Regions from separate parts of the Vescimonas sp. genome, predicted to be linked through region 1. Evidence: predicted binding sites of a transcription regulator. Region 1 holds the regulator's gene; the other holds the start of a gene.
The links. The regulator Rex, encoded in region 1, represses fermentation and respiration genes when NADH is low (regulators of the CRP and FNR family bind a similar motif). The targets are predictions, from matches to a motif close to ATTGTTAANNNNTTAACAAT.
Positions count from the first base shown of each region.

Region 1 (7,710 bases):
CGGAGGTATATTCCATGGCAAAGCAAATGAAACAGGATACTCCCTCAGTCCCCCGCAAGCGGAGACTGGCCGCGCTGATAGCAGCCACCCGGTGCGCCGGAGAGAAACGTGACACGCTCTCCTGCCATGCCCGCCGCTGCACCGCCTCATCCATGGCGCAGGGTCTGAAGCACTACGCCTGACGCGGCGCACCCCTTCGGCAGACTCCCCCGGCAATGTGCCGGGGGCTGTCCGTTCAGGACCTTCTGGATTCCTTCTTCAGCAGGGACGCCGCCGTGATGATGGTCAGTACCGACTCTGTCACCATGCCGGAATACGACCGTACCGCAATGACATACACCAGCCACGACAGGCCGCTGGCAATGCCCGCCGCCTGTATCACCCGCTGCCTGGACTGGAAGAACGGCAGCAGCGCCACCAACGATGCCACGATGGGCAGTACCGTCACTGGCGTCTCATAGGTCACCACGGCAATCAGCAGAAATACTGCCACGATGGGTATCGCGGTGACCAGTCTACTCCAGTTGAATTTCTCCTGCAATAGGAAAAGCAGCAGCACGACGATCTGGAAAAAGCTGCACAGTGCGCCGGAGCGTGCGTGGAGCAGCGTGTAGTGGATGGCGAAGATCAGGTTGGCCACCACCTGCCACAGCAAGATGGTACGCTTGTCATTCTGCCAGTAGCTGAGACCCATGGCGATCAGTGCGCCGAACCCGATGAGTTGGTAAAATATGTTCATCCGTCGTTCCTCTTAATAAAAAACGCCGCACACCCTGTCGGATGCGTGGCGAAAAATGAAGGCAATGCTCCAGAAAAATCCACACTTGTTTTGGAGTTTCATTGTACCATGGGACAGCCGTATTTGTCAATTGCGGCAAAGGACAACCTCCAAAAGCCATGGGCTTTTGGAGGCGAGTGTGATTGCCCACAACTTTTGTTGTCCGCACCCCCGCATATCGCAAGGAAGGGGGAGCGTGAGGGGGGAACCTTTGACGGGTTCCCCCACTCGTGTTCAATCACCCGCCCGCAGGCGACCGGTTTTGCGCTGCAAAACCGTACCAACACGAAAAAAGACACGCTTCTGCGTGTCTTTTTTCGTGTTGGTACGCCCGACTGGATTCGAACCAGCGGCCTTTAGAGTCGGAGTCTAACGCTCTATCCATCTGAGCTACGGGCGCATATTGGGTTGTGTGCTGTCCATCAGCCAGAGTATTATAGCAGTTCTTCCGCCGGATGTAAAGCGATTGAAAAAACTTTTTTCAAAAAGATTGTTAAAAAAGTTGACAACTATCGTCTCATGCGGTAGAATATCACTATATTTCAGGTGCCCCCGCACCGCATCCTATCCCAAAAGAAGGTTTTTGTATGAAGAAACAGAAGATCTCCGACGCGGTGATCCATCGGCTTCCCCGCTATTACCGCTATCTGGACGACCTGTATAACAAGGGTGTTGTCCGCATCTCCTCCAACTCTCTGGGCGCAAAGATGGACATCACCGCCTCCCAGATCCGCCAGGATCTCAGCTGCTTCGGCGAATTCGGCCAGCAGGGCTACGGTTACAACGTGGCGGAGCTGCGCGCCGAGATCGGCCACATTCTGGGCATCGACAGCGGCCACAAGATCATCGTCATCGGCGCCGGCCACCTGGGCCACGCGCTGCTGCAGAACTTTGATTTTGATAAGGTGGGCTTCCGCATCGACTCCGCCTTTGACGTCTCTCCCGCCCTTGTGGGCACGGAGATCCGCGGCATCACTGTCCGCGCCATGGACGAGCTGGAGGAATATGTCTCCAACTACCACCCCGACGTGGCGGTGCTCACCGTACCTCAGAACGTGGCCCAGTCTCTGGCTGACCGGCTCATCGCTCTGGGCGTCCGCGGCTTCTGGAACTTTACCAATGTGGAGCTGTCTACCGATGAGCCCGGCGTGTTCTTCGAGGACATCCACTTTGTGGACACCCTCCTGACCCTGAGCTACCGTATCTCCCGCCCGTAAGGGCACACTTTCCCGCGACCGGCATACTATGGGAATGAGACCGGCAAGACGGTCAATTCTTCATAGGAGGTCACACTATGTGTAATCAGAATTCCTGCTTTGGCGGCGGCAGCTGCTGCTGGATCATCATCGCCATCATTCTGCTGTTCCTGTTCTGCGGCAACGGCTGCGGGAATGGCTGCGGCTGCGGGAACAACGCCAGCAACGGCTGCGGCTGCGGCTGCTGATCCACTCCGCCGGACCATCGGACTCCCCCGCCTTGCGGCGGGGGAGCTTTTTCAGAAAGGACGTACAAGCCATGGATCTCTCCTCCCTGCGCCGTGCCTACACCGGCCACGTGCCCGACCTGATGGGCGCACGCGGCGGTTCCGCCGTGCTGGTTCCGCTGGTGGACGCGGCGGACGGCCCCAGCCTTCTGTATGAAATACGCTCTGCCACGGTCCGGCAGCCCAATGAGGTCTGCTTCCCCGGCGGCAAGACCGAATCCGGCGAAACGGCGGTGCAGTGCGCCCTGCGGGAGACATGGGAGGAGCTGTCCATCCCGCCGGAAGCGGTGGAGATCATCGGCGAGATGGACTTCCTGCACATCCGCTCCAACTGCCTGCTGCGGCCGGTGCTGGGCCGCGTGGACGGCGCTGCGCTGGCCGATATACGCCCCTGTGCAGCGGAGGTAGCCGAAACCTTTCTGGTGCCGCTGGCCTGGCTCCGCGACCACCCGCCCGCTGTGTATATCCACCGCCAGCCGGTGTCCATCTCCGACTTTCCCTATGAGGACGCGGGCATCTCCGCCGACTACCTCTGGCGGCCCTATTATATGGAGGTGCCGGTGTACCACGGTCTGCCCCACCCGCTGTGGGGTCTGACCGCCCGCATCACCATGGATGTCGTGGCCCATCTGTAAATGCCGCACTTCCCCCTCGATATTGTGCGAAAAGTCCGTATTCCCGGTGGAATACGGACTTTTTCCATCTGTTTCGGCTCACGCCTTCTCCGGCGCGGGCAGGGCGTATTTTTCCGCGTAGGCGTTGAACCGGCGGCGGTAGTCGCCATCGCTGTGGCGCACGTTGTGCAGCGTCTCGTGGAGGTTCAGGTCGTGCTGGGCCGCGTCGATAACGCAGCCGGCGATGTTGGAGCAGTGATCGGAGGTACGCTCCAGATCCGTCAGCAGGTCGCACCAGACGAAGCCCGCCTCGATGCTGCAGCCGCCCTGCTGCATCCGCAGGATGTGCCGCGTCCGCATCTGTTCCTTCAGTGCGTCGATGACCTGCTCCAGCGGCTCCACCTGAGCGGCGGCGGACACATCGTTGCTGCGGAACGCCTGCACGGCGCTGGACAGGATATCCTGCACGGCGCCGGACAGCACTGCCAGCTCCTCCTTTGCTGCGCCGCTGAACGTCAGCCCCTTATCCCGCAGCTCCTCTGCGGATTCCAGCACGTTCACCGCGTGGTCGGAAATGCGCTCCAAATCACCGATGGTCTTCAGCATCTCCGTGGCCTCCTCGCTCTCCTCCGCGCCCATCTGCTGCGTGCTGAGCTTCACCAGGTAGGTACCCAGTACATCCTCGTAGTGGTCACAGCGCTGCTCATCGCGGCGGATGCGCTCCGCCAGTTCCGGCGTATAGTGGTCAAAGCTGTCCAGTGCGGCATCCAGCGCACCGGCGGCACAGGCCGCCATCTCCTCCGCCACGGCGCGGCAGCGCTGGAGCGCCAGCGGCGGCGTGGCCAGCAGGCGCTGGTCCAGCTCCACCGGCTTTTCCGCCTGCTCCTGTGGGCCGTCCGGCACGATGCGGATGGCTAATTTTTCCAGCAGCCCACCGCAGGGCAGCAGTATGGCCGTGCAGATGACGTTGAAGCAGGAGTGGGCGATAGCAATGCCGTACATGGTGGCACTGTCGTGGAGGATGCCGGGATCGAATATGGCCTTGACGACGCAGAACCCTGTCAGCAGCACCGCCACGCCGATGACATTGAACAAAAGGTGTACCACAGCCGCTCGTTTTGCGTTTTTACTGGTGCCTACGGAGGATAAAAGTGCGGTGACGCAGGTGCCGATGTTCTGCCCCATGATGATGGGGATGGCGGCGGCATAGCTGACCTGACCGGTGACGGCCAGGGCCTGCAGGATACCCACGGAGGCGGAGCTGGACTGGATGATGCCGGTCAGCACGGCGCCGGCCAGCACGCCAAGCAGCGGATTTTTGAACAGCAGAAACAGCTGTGAAAAGGCGGGCACATCGCGCAGGCCCGCCACCGCACCGCTCATGGTGTCCATGCCGAACATCAGGGTAGCGAAGCCCAGCAGGATGGCGCCGGTATCCCGTTTTTTCGGATCTTTGCCGTTCATGTAGAAGAAAATACCGATCAGGGCCAGGATCGGCGTAAAAGAGGTGGGTTTCAGCAGATTTACCCACACATTTCCCCCATCAATACCGGCTAAACTCAGCAGCCACGCCGTCACCGTGGTGCCCACGTTTGCTCCCATGATGACATTTATGGCCTGCCGCAGGGTCATCAGGCCGGAGTTGACGAAGCCCACCACCATCACCGTGGTGGCCGATGAGCTCTGGATCACCGCCGTGATGGCAAGACCTGTCAGAAAACCCGTGAATACGCGGCCCGTCATCCGGTCCAGCAGCGTCCGCAGCTTGCCGCCGGCGCGGCGCTCCAGCGACTGGCCCATCAGATCCATGCCGAACAGGAACAGGCACAGGCCGCCGATCATCGTCAGCACATCAAAGATACTCATATTGTTCTCTCCCGTTTACTCATTCTCATATTTTACACATTCCTGACCGATACCATCGTAACAGGTCAATGTCAAATCCAACGTATCGGTTTTGTAAAATCCATGTAAAATTTTATCGCCTGCGGCGGCGAGCATCGGGGCGGGAGAAGTCGCCGGAGCGGGACACGGCAGGGCAGGGCGGCGCGGCGAGACGAGGCGGGCGAGGCGAAGGGTACAAAAAAGGGGGCACGCGGCGCGTGCCCTCTTTTTTGACGCTTTTGGCAGATATGCTCGAGGATCGCTTTTGTTTTTTTGCAGCGATTTTCAATGAGCTTTTGCAGCTTTCACAGGACGCCGAAGTGCTCCAGCAGGATCTTCAGGCCGATGAGGATCAGGATGGCGCCGCCTACAAATTCCGCGCGGTTCTTGTACCGCGCACCGAACAGGTTGCCCACGAACACACCGGCCACGGAGATGGCAAACGTGGTACAGCCGATGAGGGCGGCCGCGGCGTAGATGGGGACGGTCAGTTCCACCATGGAGAAGCTGACGCCCACAGCCAGCGCGTCGATGCTGGTGGCGATGGCCAGCATCAGAAGCTCCCTGTGCCGCAGCTCCGCCGGCTCCGGTTTCTCCTCTTCTTTCTCCTTTGCGGACAGGCTCTCGCGGATCATGCTGCCGCCGATCCAGGCCAGCAGTACAAAGGCGATCCACGGGGCCATCTTCGTCACATGGCGGGCAAACTGGGACCCCAGCAGCCATCCGGTCAGGGGCATGACGGCCTGAAACACGCCGAAATACAGGCCAATGAGCAGGGTCCGCTTCCGGTTCACCCTGGGCATGGCCAGCCCCTTACAGATGGCCACGGCGAAGGCGTCCATGCTCAGGCCCACGCCCACCAAAAAAATCTCCAGCAATGTCATCGTATCGTCCCTCTCCTCTATAAGATCACCGGTACCGGCCGGTCTATCACGATGCTGTCCGGCGCGACGCGGCAGGTATACGCCGCCGCCTGCACCCCCGCGGCTACCGCCTGACGCAGGGCCTCGCCGAAGGCGGGGTGGGTCGCATCGTTGGGCGCGAAGTCTGTGACCTCCGCCATCTGTATCACAAAAAACACCGTGGCCCGATGGCCCAGCGCCACGGCGCTCGCCAGCTCCCGGAGGTGGCGGACGCCCCGCTCCGTGGGGGCATCGGGAAACAGGGCGTGGCCGCCGTCCTCCAGCGTCACGCCCTTCACCTCCACCAGGTGCAGGCCCTGTGGTCCCTGCAGGCAGAAATCCAGCCGCGACCGGCCAAAGGTGAACTCCGGCTTCACCAGCCGGGCCGCAGGGTCAAAGATATGCGCCCACTCGGCGAATACGCGGTTGGGCGCCTGGGCATCCATGTTGATGAGCTTATCGCCCTTTTCCACAGCGATGAGATCGTAGGCCGTGCGGCGGTCAGGGTTGGCCGCCCGCTCCAGATACACTGCGGCGTCCGGCGTCAGCAGCTCCCGACAGCGGCCCGTGTTCTTCACATGGCAGACCACCGTCTCCCCGCCGGGCAGCGCCACATGGGCGATGAATCGGTTGGGGCGGGTCAGGAAGCGGCCCCGTATCACCTGTCCGTACTGCATGCTCTCCCGCCTCCTCTGATGATATAGGCTTGTATCGTATCACAACCGGCGGTATTTGGAAAGCGATATTTCCGCATTTCTGCCTATTCTCCCGAAAAATACGAAAATTTTCAGAGACCACGCAAAAAACTCTTGCAAATCGGAAAACAATCTATTATAATAGCCGTGTCAATCAGACATGCACCTTTAGCTCAGTTGGTAGAGCACCTGACTCTTAATCAGGGTGTCCAGGGTTCGAGTCCCTGAAGGTGTACCAGCAGAAGATCACCGACCCCATCGCCGGTGATTTTCTATATGGCCCGTTGGTCAAGTGGTTAAGACAGAGGCCTCTCACGCCTTTAACATCGGTTCGAATCCGGTACGGGTCACCACAAAATAAAAGGACACACAATGTGTGTCCTTTTATTTTGTGGTGACAGTTCTTTTGCGGCGCAAAAGGACTGCGCCTGCGGGCGGGTGACTGCACGCGCAGGGGAAACCCGACGACGGTTTCCCCTGCACACGTCCCTTTCCCTGCGTTCTCTTGCCGCTTCCCGCGGTCCCACATACGCCACAGCGTACATCCGCCTGCCGGAAAGGCAGGCCATTACTGCATACAGGAGAATTTTATGGCCAAAAATATTCGCTTATCCGACCACTTTACCTATGGCAAGCTGCTGTGCTTCACGCTGCCGTCCATGGTGATGATGGTGTTCACGTCCATCTACGGCGTGGTGGACGGGCTGTTCGTATCCAACTTCGTGGGCAAAACGGCCTTCGCTTCGGTGAATCTGGTGATGCCGTTTGTCATGATCCTGGGCGGCATGGGCTTCATGATCGGCACCGGCGGCACGGCGCTGGTATCCAAAATTCTGGGCGAGGGCGATCCGGAGAACGCCAACCGGACGTTCTCCATGATGGTGCTGTTCACGTTGGCGCTGGGCGTGGTGCTGTCCGGCATCGGCATCGCATTCATGGGCCCTGTGGCCCGCTTCCTGGGCGCTACGGACGCCATGATGGCGGACTGCGTGCTGTACGGCCGCATCGTCACCGGCTTCACGTTCGCCTTTATGCTGCAAAACGTGTTCCAGAGCTTTTTCATTGCAGCGGAGAAGCCCAAGCTGGGTCTGAAGGTCACAGTGGCCGCGGGTGTCACCAACATGGTGCTGGACGCCCTGTTCATCGCGGTGTTCAAATGGGGCGTGGCCGGTGCGGCGCTGGCCACCGGTCTGAGCCAGTGCGTGGGCGGTGTGCTGCCGCTGGTGTACTTTCTGCAGCCCAACACCAGCCTGCTGCGCCTATCCCCCACCCGCCTGCGTATCCGCCCCATTCTGGCCGCCTGCGGCAACGGCTCGTCGGAGCTGATGAGCAACATCTCCTCATCGCTGGTAAG
Region 1 is NZ_DBLZXX010000015.1:27,570-35,279, reverse strand. Features, by position in the region: gene ACZM22_RS08855 (hypothetical protein) at 15-182, shown strand; gene ACZM22_RS08850 (YgjV family protein) at 236-739, opposite strand; tRNA gene ACZM22_RS08845 (tRNA-Arg) at 1,102-1,178, opposite strand; gene ACZM22_RS08840 (redox-sensing transcriptional repressor Rex) at 1,366-1,995, shown strand; gene ACZM22_RS08835 (hypothetical protein) at 2,073-2,222, shown strand; gene ACZM22_RS08830 (NUDIX hydrolase) at 2,294-2,896, shown strand; gene ACZM22_RS08825 (Na/Pi cotransporter family protein) at 2,975-4,741, opposite strand; gene ACZM22_RS08820 (manganese efflux pump MntP) at 5,065-5,643, opposite strand; gene sfsA (DNA/RNA nuclease SfsA) at 5,661-6,338, opposite strand; tRNA gene ACZM22_RS08810 (tRNA-Lys) at 6,519-6,594, shown strand; tRNA gene ACZM22_RS08805 (tRNA-Glu) at 6,635-6,709, shown strand; gene ACZM22_RS08800 (MATE family efflux transporter) at 6,947-7,710, shown strand, end outside.

Region 2 (7,710 bases), on a different contig from region 1:
CGCAGCCGTGGCCGCCGGCAACAGCAAGCTCATGGAACAGTTGGGCATCCCCTACCACGACTGCCACAGTGTGGGCACCATCATCCACATGGCGGTGGACGGCCAGTACGCCGGTCACATCGTGATCTCCGACGTGGTGAAGCCCCACGCCAAGGAGGCCATCGCCGTACTGCACAGGGCCGGCGTGGACAAGACTGTCATGCTCACCGGCGACACCAAGCGCGTGGCGGAGGCCGTGGCGGCGGAGCTGGGCGTAGACGAGGTGCGCAGCGACCTGCTGCCCGCCGACAAGGTCAGCAAGGTGGAGGAGCTGCTGGGCCAGCAGCGGGGCAAGGCCAAGCTGGCCTTCGTGGGCGACGGCATCAACGACGCCCCCGTGCTGAGCCGCGCTGACATCGGCATCGCCATGGGCGCCATGGGCAGCGACGCCGCCATCGAGGCCGCCGACATCGTGCTGATGGACGATGAGCCCATGCAGATTGCCAAGGCCATCAAGATCTCCCGCAAGTGCATCGGCATCGTGTACCAGAACATCGTGTTCGCGCTGGTCATCAAGTTCGCGTGCCTGGCTCTGGTGGCCATCGGTCTGGCGGACATGTGGGCCGCCATCTTCGCCGACGTGGGCGTCATGGTGCTGGCGGTGCTCAATGCCATCCGCGCCCTGCGGGTACACAACCTGTGAGCGATACCTATATATAAATAAAGGAGGGAACGCCCTGCGGCGTTCCCTCCTTTATTGGGGCCGGTCTGCGCACCACAGGGCTGCGGCGCATACAATGGCGTGCGGGGCAGTGCTCCGCAGACTGGACTCAGGAGGTCATTTCATGGCAACATTTACCAATCAAGCTACCCTCACCTACAACGGCGGCACCGCCAGCTCCAACATCACCACCGGCGAGCTGCTGGAGGTACTGACCGCCACGAAAACGGCGGTGGTGCCCACCTACCGCAGCGGGCGTCCCATCACCTATCTTATCACGCTGGTCAACGCCGGTACGGCGGACCTGACCGGTCTCGCCGTGGCCGACGATCTGGGCGGCTACACCTTCAACGGCGCCACGGTCTATCCGCTGGCCTACACCGCAGGCTCCGTGCGGTACTACCGGAACGGCGTTTTGCAGGCGGCTCCTGCCGTCACCGCCGGTCCGCCTCTGACCATCACCGGTATCACCGTGCCCGCAGGCGGCAGCACCGTCATCGCCTATGAGGCGGAGCCCACCGCTTTCGCACCCCTGGGCGCGGAGGACAGTGTAGTGAACACCGTCACCGTCACCGGCGCGGGGCTGCCCGATGCCGTGACAGCCACGGAGACGGTGTCCCCCGCCACAGGACCGGCGCTGACTATCAGCAAGGCCCTGTCCCCCACGGAGGTAGCAGCCAACGGGCGGCTGACCTACACCTTCGTCATCCAGAACACCGGCAATGCCGCGGCGGAGGCGGCAGACAGTCTGGTGGTGACGGATACCTTCGACCCGCGGCTCAGCGATCTGACGGTGACGCTGAACGGAACGGCCCTGACCGCGCCGACGCAGTACACCTACGATGCCGCCACCGGACAGTTCGCCACAGTGGCGGGCGTCATCACGGTGCCCGCCGCCACGTTCACTCAGAATGCCGCCGGCGCGTACAGCGTCAGTCCCGGCATCAGCACGCTGACGATCTCCGGCACTATCTGAGCCGAGCAGGACGCCCGTGAAAGCAATGAGAAAGGCCGCCCCGAATGGGGCGGCCTTTCTCATTGCACCTGCCGGACAGGTATACAGCATTATTCTCAGTATACATGGGAGCTTTGTTAAAATCAACACAAAATTTACATAAAATTAACACCAAAAAATTGTAAGTTTTTGCCCCTTGAAAGTCAAAAACGTAAAGCGTATAGTATGTAGCGAAGGTTCAATGCCGTGATAACGTTTTCGAAATGCGAAAATCGTCACTTTTAACTGTATTTTCTTTCATGATTTCCATTACGAAATCTTGTGATGAAATATCGGCGCGGCGCTAAGAACTTAACGCGAGAGGAGGCTTTGCCATGACACGTGAGGAGGCTGTTGAGCGGCTTTGTACCATCTACCAGAGCCAGTTCGACATCAACCGCTGCAGCGCGGAGCAGACGCCGCTGGCTGTCACCATGGACTTTTACGCGCTCAGTGACAAGTACGTTCTCTCCAAAAAGGCGAAGCTCTGGGAGGCCAAGAGCTTCGAGTATGTCTACGTGTTCAGCGTGCCCCATCTGACCAGGGATATCTACGAGTCCTGCGAAAAGATGGCGTATGAGCACGGCATGGCCCGTATCCAGCCGGGTCCCACCCATATGTATACGTACATCACCACGCTGTTCGTGTGCGACAGCTGTGATGAGGACGCACGGCAGGCGCTGATGCGCTGTAAGCTCTACAAGAGCTTCCGGATGTCCTATTGGGGCTGGATGGATTTTCATACCGCGCTGGTGGTCCTGCCCGAGGAGAAGGTCAGCACCAACCGCAGCGGACACAGTGCAGCGCAGGTCCTGAATCAGGGCCTGTTTCATAAGCAAAAGAAAAAACTGTTCAGAAAGGAGAGAGCTTTATGAATGCTGCTTTGTTCCTGATCATTGGCTGTGCCGTCCTGGTCGTAGGCTATATTTTCTACGGCGGTTGGCTGGCCAAGAAGTGGGGCGTGGACAACTCCCGTCCGACGCCTGCTCATACCATGGAGGACGGTAAGGATTACTGCCCTGCCAAGGCTCCCGTACTGATGGGCCATCACTTCTCCTCCATCGCCGGCGCCGGCCCCATCAACGGCCCCATCCAGGCCGCTGTGTTTGGCTGGGTCCCTGTGATGCTGTGGGTCCTGATCGGCGGTATCTTCTTCGGCGGCGTCCATGACTTCGGTTCTCTGTTCGCCTCCATCCGCCATAAGGGTGAGTCCATCGGCGAGGTCATCGGCGACGCTATCGGCGCCAAGGCTAAGAAGCTGTTCATCATCTTCGCCTATCTGACCCTGATCCTGGTGGTGGCGGCCTTCGCCTCCATCGTGGCCAACACCTTCAAGGCTACCTACACCGCTGACGGCGCTGTGGATCTGGCTGCTTCCGCCGCCAATGCCTCCACCGCCATCATCTCCATCATGTTCATCCTGATGGCCATCATCTTCGGCTTCTTTGTCTATCGCCGCAACGCGCCTCTGGGCATCTCCACTGTCATCGGCGTCATCGGCATCGCGGTCTGCATGGTCATCGGCCTGAACTGGCACCCCATCTATCTGAGCTACACCGTGTGGATGATCATCGTGGGTCTGTACATCGCTGTGGCCTCCGTCACCCCCGTGTGGATCCTGCTGCAGCCCCGTGACTACCTGAGCTCCTTCCTGCTGTACGGCATGATGATCCTGGCTATCGTGGGTATCATCGGCGCTCATCCCGTGGTGGATATGCCCGCCTTCACCGGCTTCTATGACACGCTGGCTCCCTCCGGCACGTCTCTGGGCTACATGTTCCCCGCTCTGTTCGTGACCATCGCCTGCGGCGCTGTGTCCGGCTTCCACTCCCTGGTGGGCTCCGGCACCACCTCCAAGCAGCTGGATCAGGAGAAGGACGCCAAGCCCATCGCTTACGGCGGCATGCTGATCGAGTGCGCTCTGGCTCTGATCTCCGTCTGCGCTGTTGGTTACATCTGGGCTTCCTATGCTGACGGCACCACCACGACGCCTACCGTCGTGTTCGCCACGGGCCTTGCCTCCATGTTCTCCAAGGTGTTCGGCAGCGGCTGCTACAACGCCGTGTACTCCATGCTGATCCTGGCTGTGTCCGCGTTCTGCCTGACCTCTGTGGATACCGCTACCCGTCTGGCCCGCTACATGTTCGCTGAGTTCTTCGTGGAGCCTGGTAAGACCCGCGAGGACCTGACCGGCTGGAAGCGCGTCATCACCAATCCCTACGTTGCTACCGCCATCACTGTGGTGGCCGGCGTGGCTCTGGGCCTCACCGGTTACGCCAAGATCTGGGCTCTGTTCGGCGCTGCCAACCAGCTGCTGGCTGCTCTGGGTCTGCTGGCCGTGTGCTGCTGGCTGGGTAAGATCGGCCGCAACAACAAGATGTTCTACTTCCCCATGTTCTTCATGCTGATCGTGACTCTGACCTCTCTGGTGTTCACCATCAAGGCTCAGATCGTCGGCATCATGGCCGGCGGCGACGGTGTGGCATGGTTCTACATCCGCGGCATCATCGCTGTTCTGCTGGTCATCCTGGCCATCGACCTGGTGGTGGAGGGCATCCGTGCTCTGAGCCGCAACGCCAAGGCAGCGGCTGCCAAGTAAAACAGCATTTCCTCACCATTTCACTTCTCAGACAAAGGGTCTCCGCATGGCGGAGACCCTTTGTCACGTCCTGCGGAAAATGCCGTCCGTCAGCAGGAGGCTCCCCTCCCTGCTTGCATACGGACGGCATTTCCGCTATAATAGGGCTACTGCAAATGAGCCAAGGAGGACCCCATATGAACCGAAAAAGATGGATCGCGCTGCTGCTGGCCATGGTGATGGCGCTGGGCCTCGTGGGCTGCGGCGGCAAGACGCCGGACGCCGCGCCCGACCCTGAGCCGGATCAGAGCACAGACGGCGCCGTTACCGTCACCGATATGATCGGCCGCGAGGTCACTGTCATCCCCGGCAGCTATCAGCGTGTGGTGTGCATCGGCGCAGGGGCCCTGCGGATCTACAGCTACGTGGGCGATGCGGCGCTGCTGTGCGGCGTGGAGGACATTGACAACACCACGCTCTCTGAGCGGCCCAAGATGTTTGACAACGTGGCGCGGCCCTACGTGATGGCCTACGGCGACGTGTTCGCCCAGCTGCCCTCCTGCGGCGTGGGCGGCCCCAACGCCCAGGCGGCGGAGGCGGAGAAGATCCTCGCCTGCCAGCCGGACATCATCATCTCCGAGTACAAGGACGTGGAGAAGGCCGACGCCCTGCAGGAGCAGGTGGGCGTGCCGGTCATCACCACCAGCACCGGCCCCGACGGCGTATTTGACGATGCCTTCCGGACCTCCCTGCAGCTGCTGGGCCAGCTGTTCGGACGGCAGGAGCGGACACAGGAGCTCATCGCCTTCATCGACAGCCAGACTGCGGAGCTCACCAGCCGCACTGCCGGTGTGGCGGATGAGGACAGGCCCGGCGTGTACATCTGTGGGCTGGGCAACTGGGGCACCACGGACCATCTGATGACTTCCCAGAGCTACGCCGCGTTCCGCGTGGCCAACATCCGCAATGTGGCCACGGACCTGGGCAAGGACGGTGTGCAGCCCATCGAGGCGGAGAAGTTCGCGGCGCTGGGCGACAGCATGGACATCATGATCCTGGACGCGGCGGCGGTGAAGAACATCGCGCCGCTGTATCAGGAGGACCCCCGCCTGTTTGACGGCTGCAAGGCCTGGGAAAACGGGCAGGTCTATCTGGAGATGGCCTACAACGCCTACTACACCAACCACGAGATCGCGCTGGCCAACGCCTGGTACGCCGCCAAGGTGGTGTATCCCGACCTGTTCGCCGATGTGGACATGACCGCCAAGACCAATGAGATCACCCGGATGTTCCTGGGTCAGGAGCTGGCGAAGCAGATCTTCGCCTGCCCCTCCAGCTTCGGCGGCTATCAGCAGATCGACACCGCAGCGTTCTTCAGCTGAGCGTAAAAAAACACCTCCTGTCTCGGCAGGAGGTGTTTTTTTACGTTTTTTTCTGCCGCGTCAGCATCCGCACCGCGTATTTCAGGAACATCCGCACTGCGGGGGACAGGTCTGCTTTGGAGTGGAGGGCGATGCCCAGTGTGATGGAGGCGGGCGGGTCCACCGGCAGCATCACGATGTCGCAGACGCGCCTCTCGGTGATGAGCTTATTCATGACGCTCATACCCAGCCCCTGCTCTACCATGGACATGGCGGAGAGGCTCTCCAGCGTGGTGAACTGCACGTTGGGCACGATACCCGTCCGGTGGAACAGGGCCATCAGGTCGTCGTCGCAGCCCTTGGCAGGCATGATGAACCGGTCCACGGCGCAGTTGGCCAGTGGATAGGCTTTGGCGCGGGCAAGCGGGTGGTCCTTTGGCAGCAGGGCCAGCATGGGATCCTCCGCCAGGGGTATCCAATCGTAGGGCATGTCCTCCTGATAGCTGAGGAAGCCGATATCCGCCGTGCGGTCGTCCAGCCACTGGGCCACCTCCTGCCAGATGCCCTCCAGCAGGTTCACATGTATCTGCGGGTAGTCCCGCTGGAACGCGCCGATCACCGCCGGCAGCCAGTGGGTGGCGATGCTGGAATAGGCCGCGATGTTGACGCTGCCGATGAGCAGGCCGTTCATCTCCGCCGACAGCTCGAAGATGCGGTCCTCCTGCCGCAGGAACTTGCGGATGGCAGGCAACAGCAGACGTCCGTTCTCCGTCAGGCTTACGCCCTTGGTATTCCGGCGGAACAGCGGAAAGCCGAGCTCCTTCTCCAGCGCCGTCACCAGTTGGTTCACGCCGGAGGGCGTGTAGCTCAGGGCCTCCGCCGCTTTGGAAAAGCTGCCGGTATCCGCTGCCACCACAAAGGCTCTGCACCGTGCCGTCTCCATGGTCGTCCCTCCTGTCGTGTCGTTTTTCTGATTGTACTATACCACCGCGGAAACCGCAAGTGCCGCCTGCGTCCGCGGTAAAAAAGCCGCTCCGCAATGGCGGCTTTTTTATGCTTCCTGCCTATTGCACGGCGGTGGGGCGGCAGGGTACAATGGAAAAAAACGGAAAGGACTCACGCCTATGAATACCCGTAAGCTCACCCGTACCGCGCTGTTTGCCGCACTCACCGCCGCAGGCGCGTTTATCCGCATTCCGCTGGGATACTCCTCCATCACGCTGCAATTCCTCTGCACCGCTATGGCCGGATGCCTGCTGGGCCCCGCCTACGGCGCGGCCAGTCAGGCGGTGTATGTGGCGCTGGGGCTCATCGGCCTGCCAATCTTCACCCAGGGCGGCGGGCTGTCGTACCTGATGCAGCCCACCTGCGGCTTCCTCATCGGGCTCATCCCCACGGCGTGGCTCATCGGCCTGCTGACGGCCAAGCGGGAGCTGCGGCCCCTGCGGACGGCGGCGGCGTGTCTGGCGGGCCTCGCCATGCTGTATGCCGTGGGCCTGCCCTACATGGCGGTGATCCTCAACGGGTACATGGGCAAGGGCATGGATGTCTCCGCCATCCTATGGGCCGGTATGCTGCCGTTCCTGCCCGGGGACATGCTGAAGATCGCCGTCACCGCGCTGCTGGCCCCCCTGCTGCAGAAGCGTCTGTCAGCTGCGTCATAAGCGTCTGGGCGAAGGCTCGGGCGTGAGACGCCTTTTCGCCGTCCATGAACACGGTACCGTAGCCCATGTGGCGCTCCTCCAGACTGCCCAGCCAGCGCATACCGGTATGGCGGCACCAGCGGCGCATCCCCTCCGCAAAGAGGTCTGTCCCCTTCTCCGACCGGTAGCCGCAGGTCAGCACCGCCGCCATGGGCTTGCCCGCCAGCAGCGCAGGGCCCTTGCCACGCGGGCCGTAGTACTTGTCCATGGCGTAGACCAGCCGGTCCAGCGCCGCCTTCACGGGGGCGGTGCAGTACCAGGAGTAGATGGGCGTGGCCAGCAGCGTCAAGTCGCTTCGGAGGATGCTGTCAAATATGGGCTGCATGTCGTCGTCCAGAACGCAGGCGGGCGCCTCCCAGTCCTGCTGACAGCCC
Region 2 is NZ_DBLZXX010000020.1:7,446-15,155, forward strand. Features, by position in the region: gene ACZM22_RS09540 (heavy metal translocating P-type ATPase) at 1-682, shown strand, start outside; gene ACZM22_RS09545 (hypothetical protein) at 825-1,676, shown strand; gene ACZM22_RS09550 (DUF8052 family protein) at 2,030-2,569, shown strand; gene ACZM22_RS09555 (carbon starvation CstA family protein) at 2,566-4,293, shown strand; gene ACZM22_RS09560 (ABC transporter substrate-binding protein) at 4,470-5,654, shown strand; gene ACZM22_RS09565 (LysR family transcriptional regulator) at 5,695-6,576, opposite strand; gene ACZM22_RS09570 (biotin transporter BioY) at 6,758-7,297, shown strand; gene ACZM22_RS09575 (flavodoxin family protein) at 7,245-7,710, opposite strand, start outside.
Region 2: ACZM22_RS09550 (DUF8052 family protein) is a predicted target of Rex. The motif match lies at 1,789-1,808, and genes of this name have one in related genera.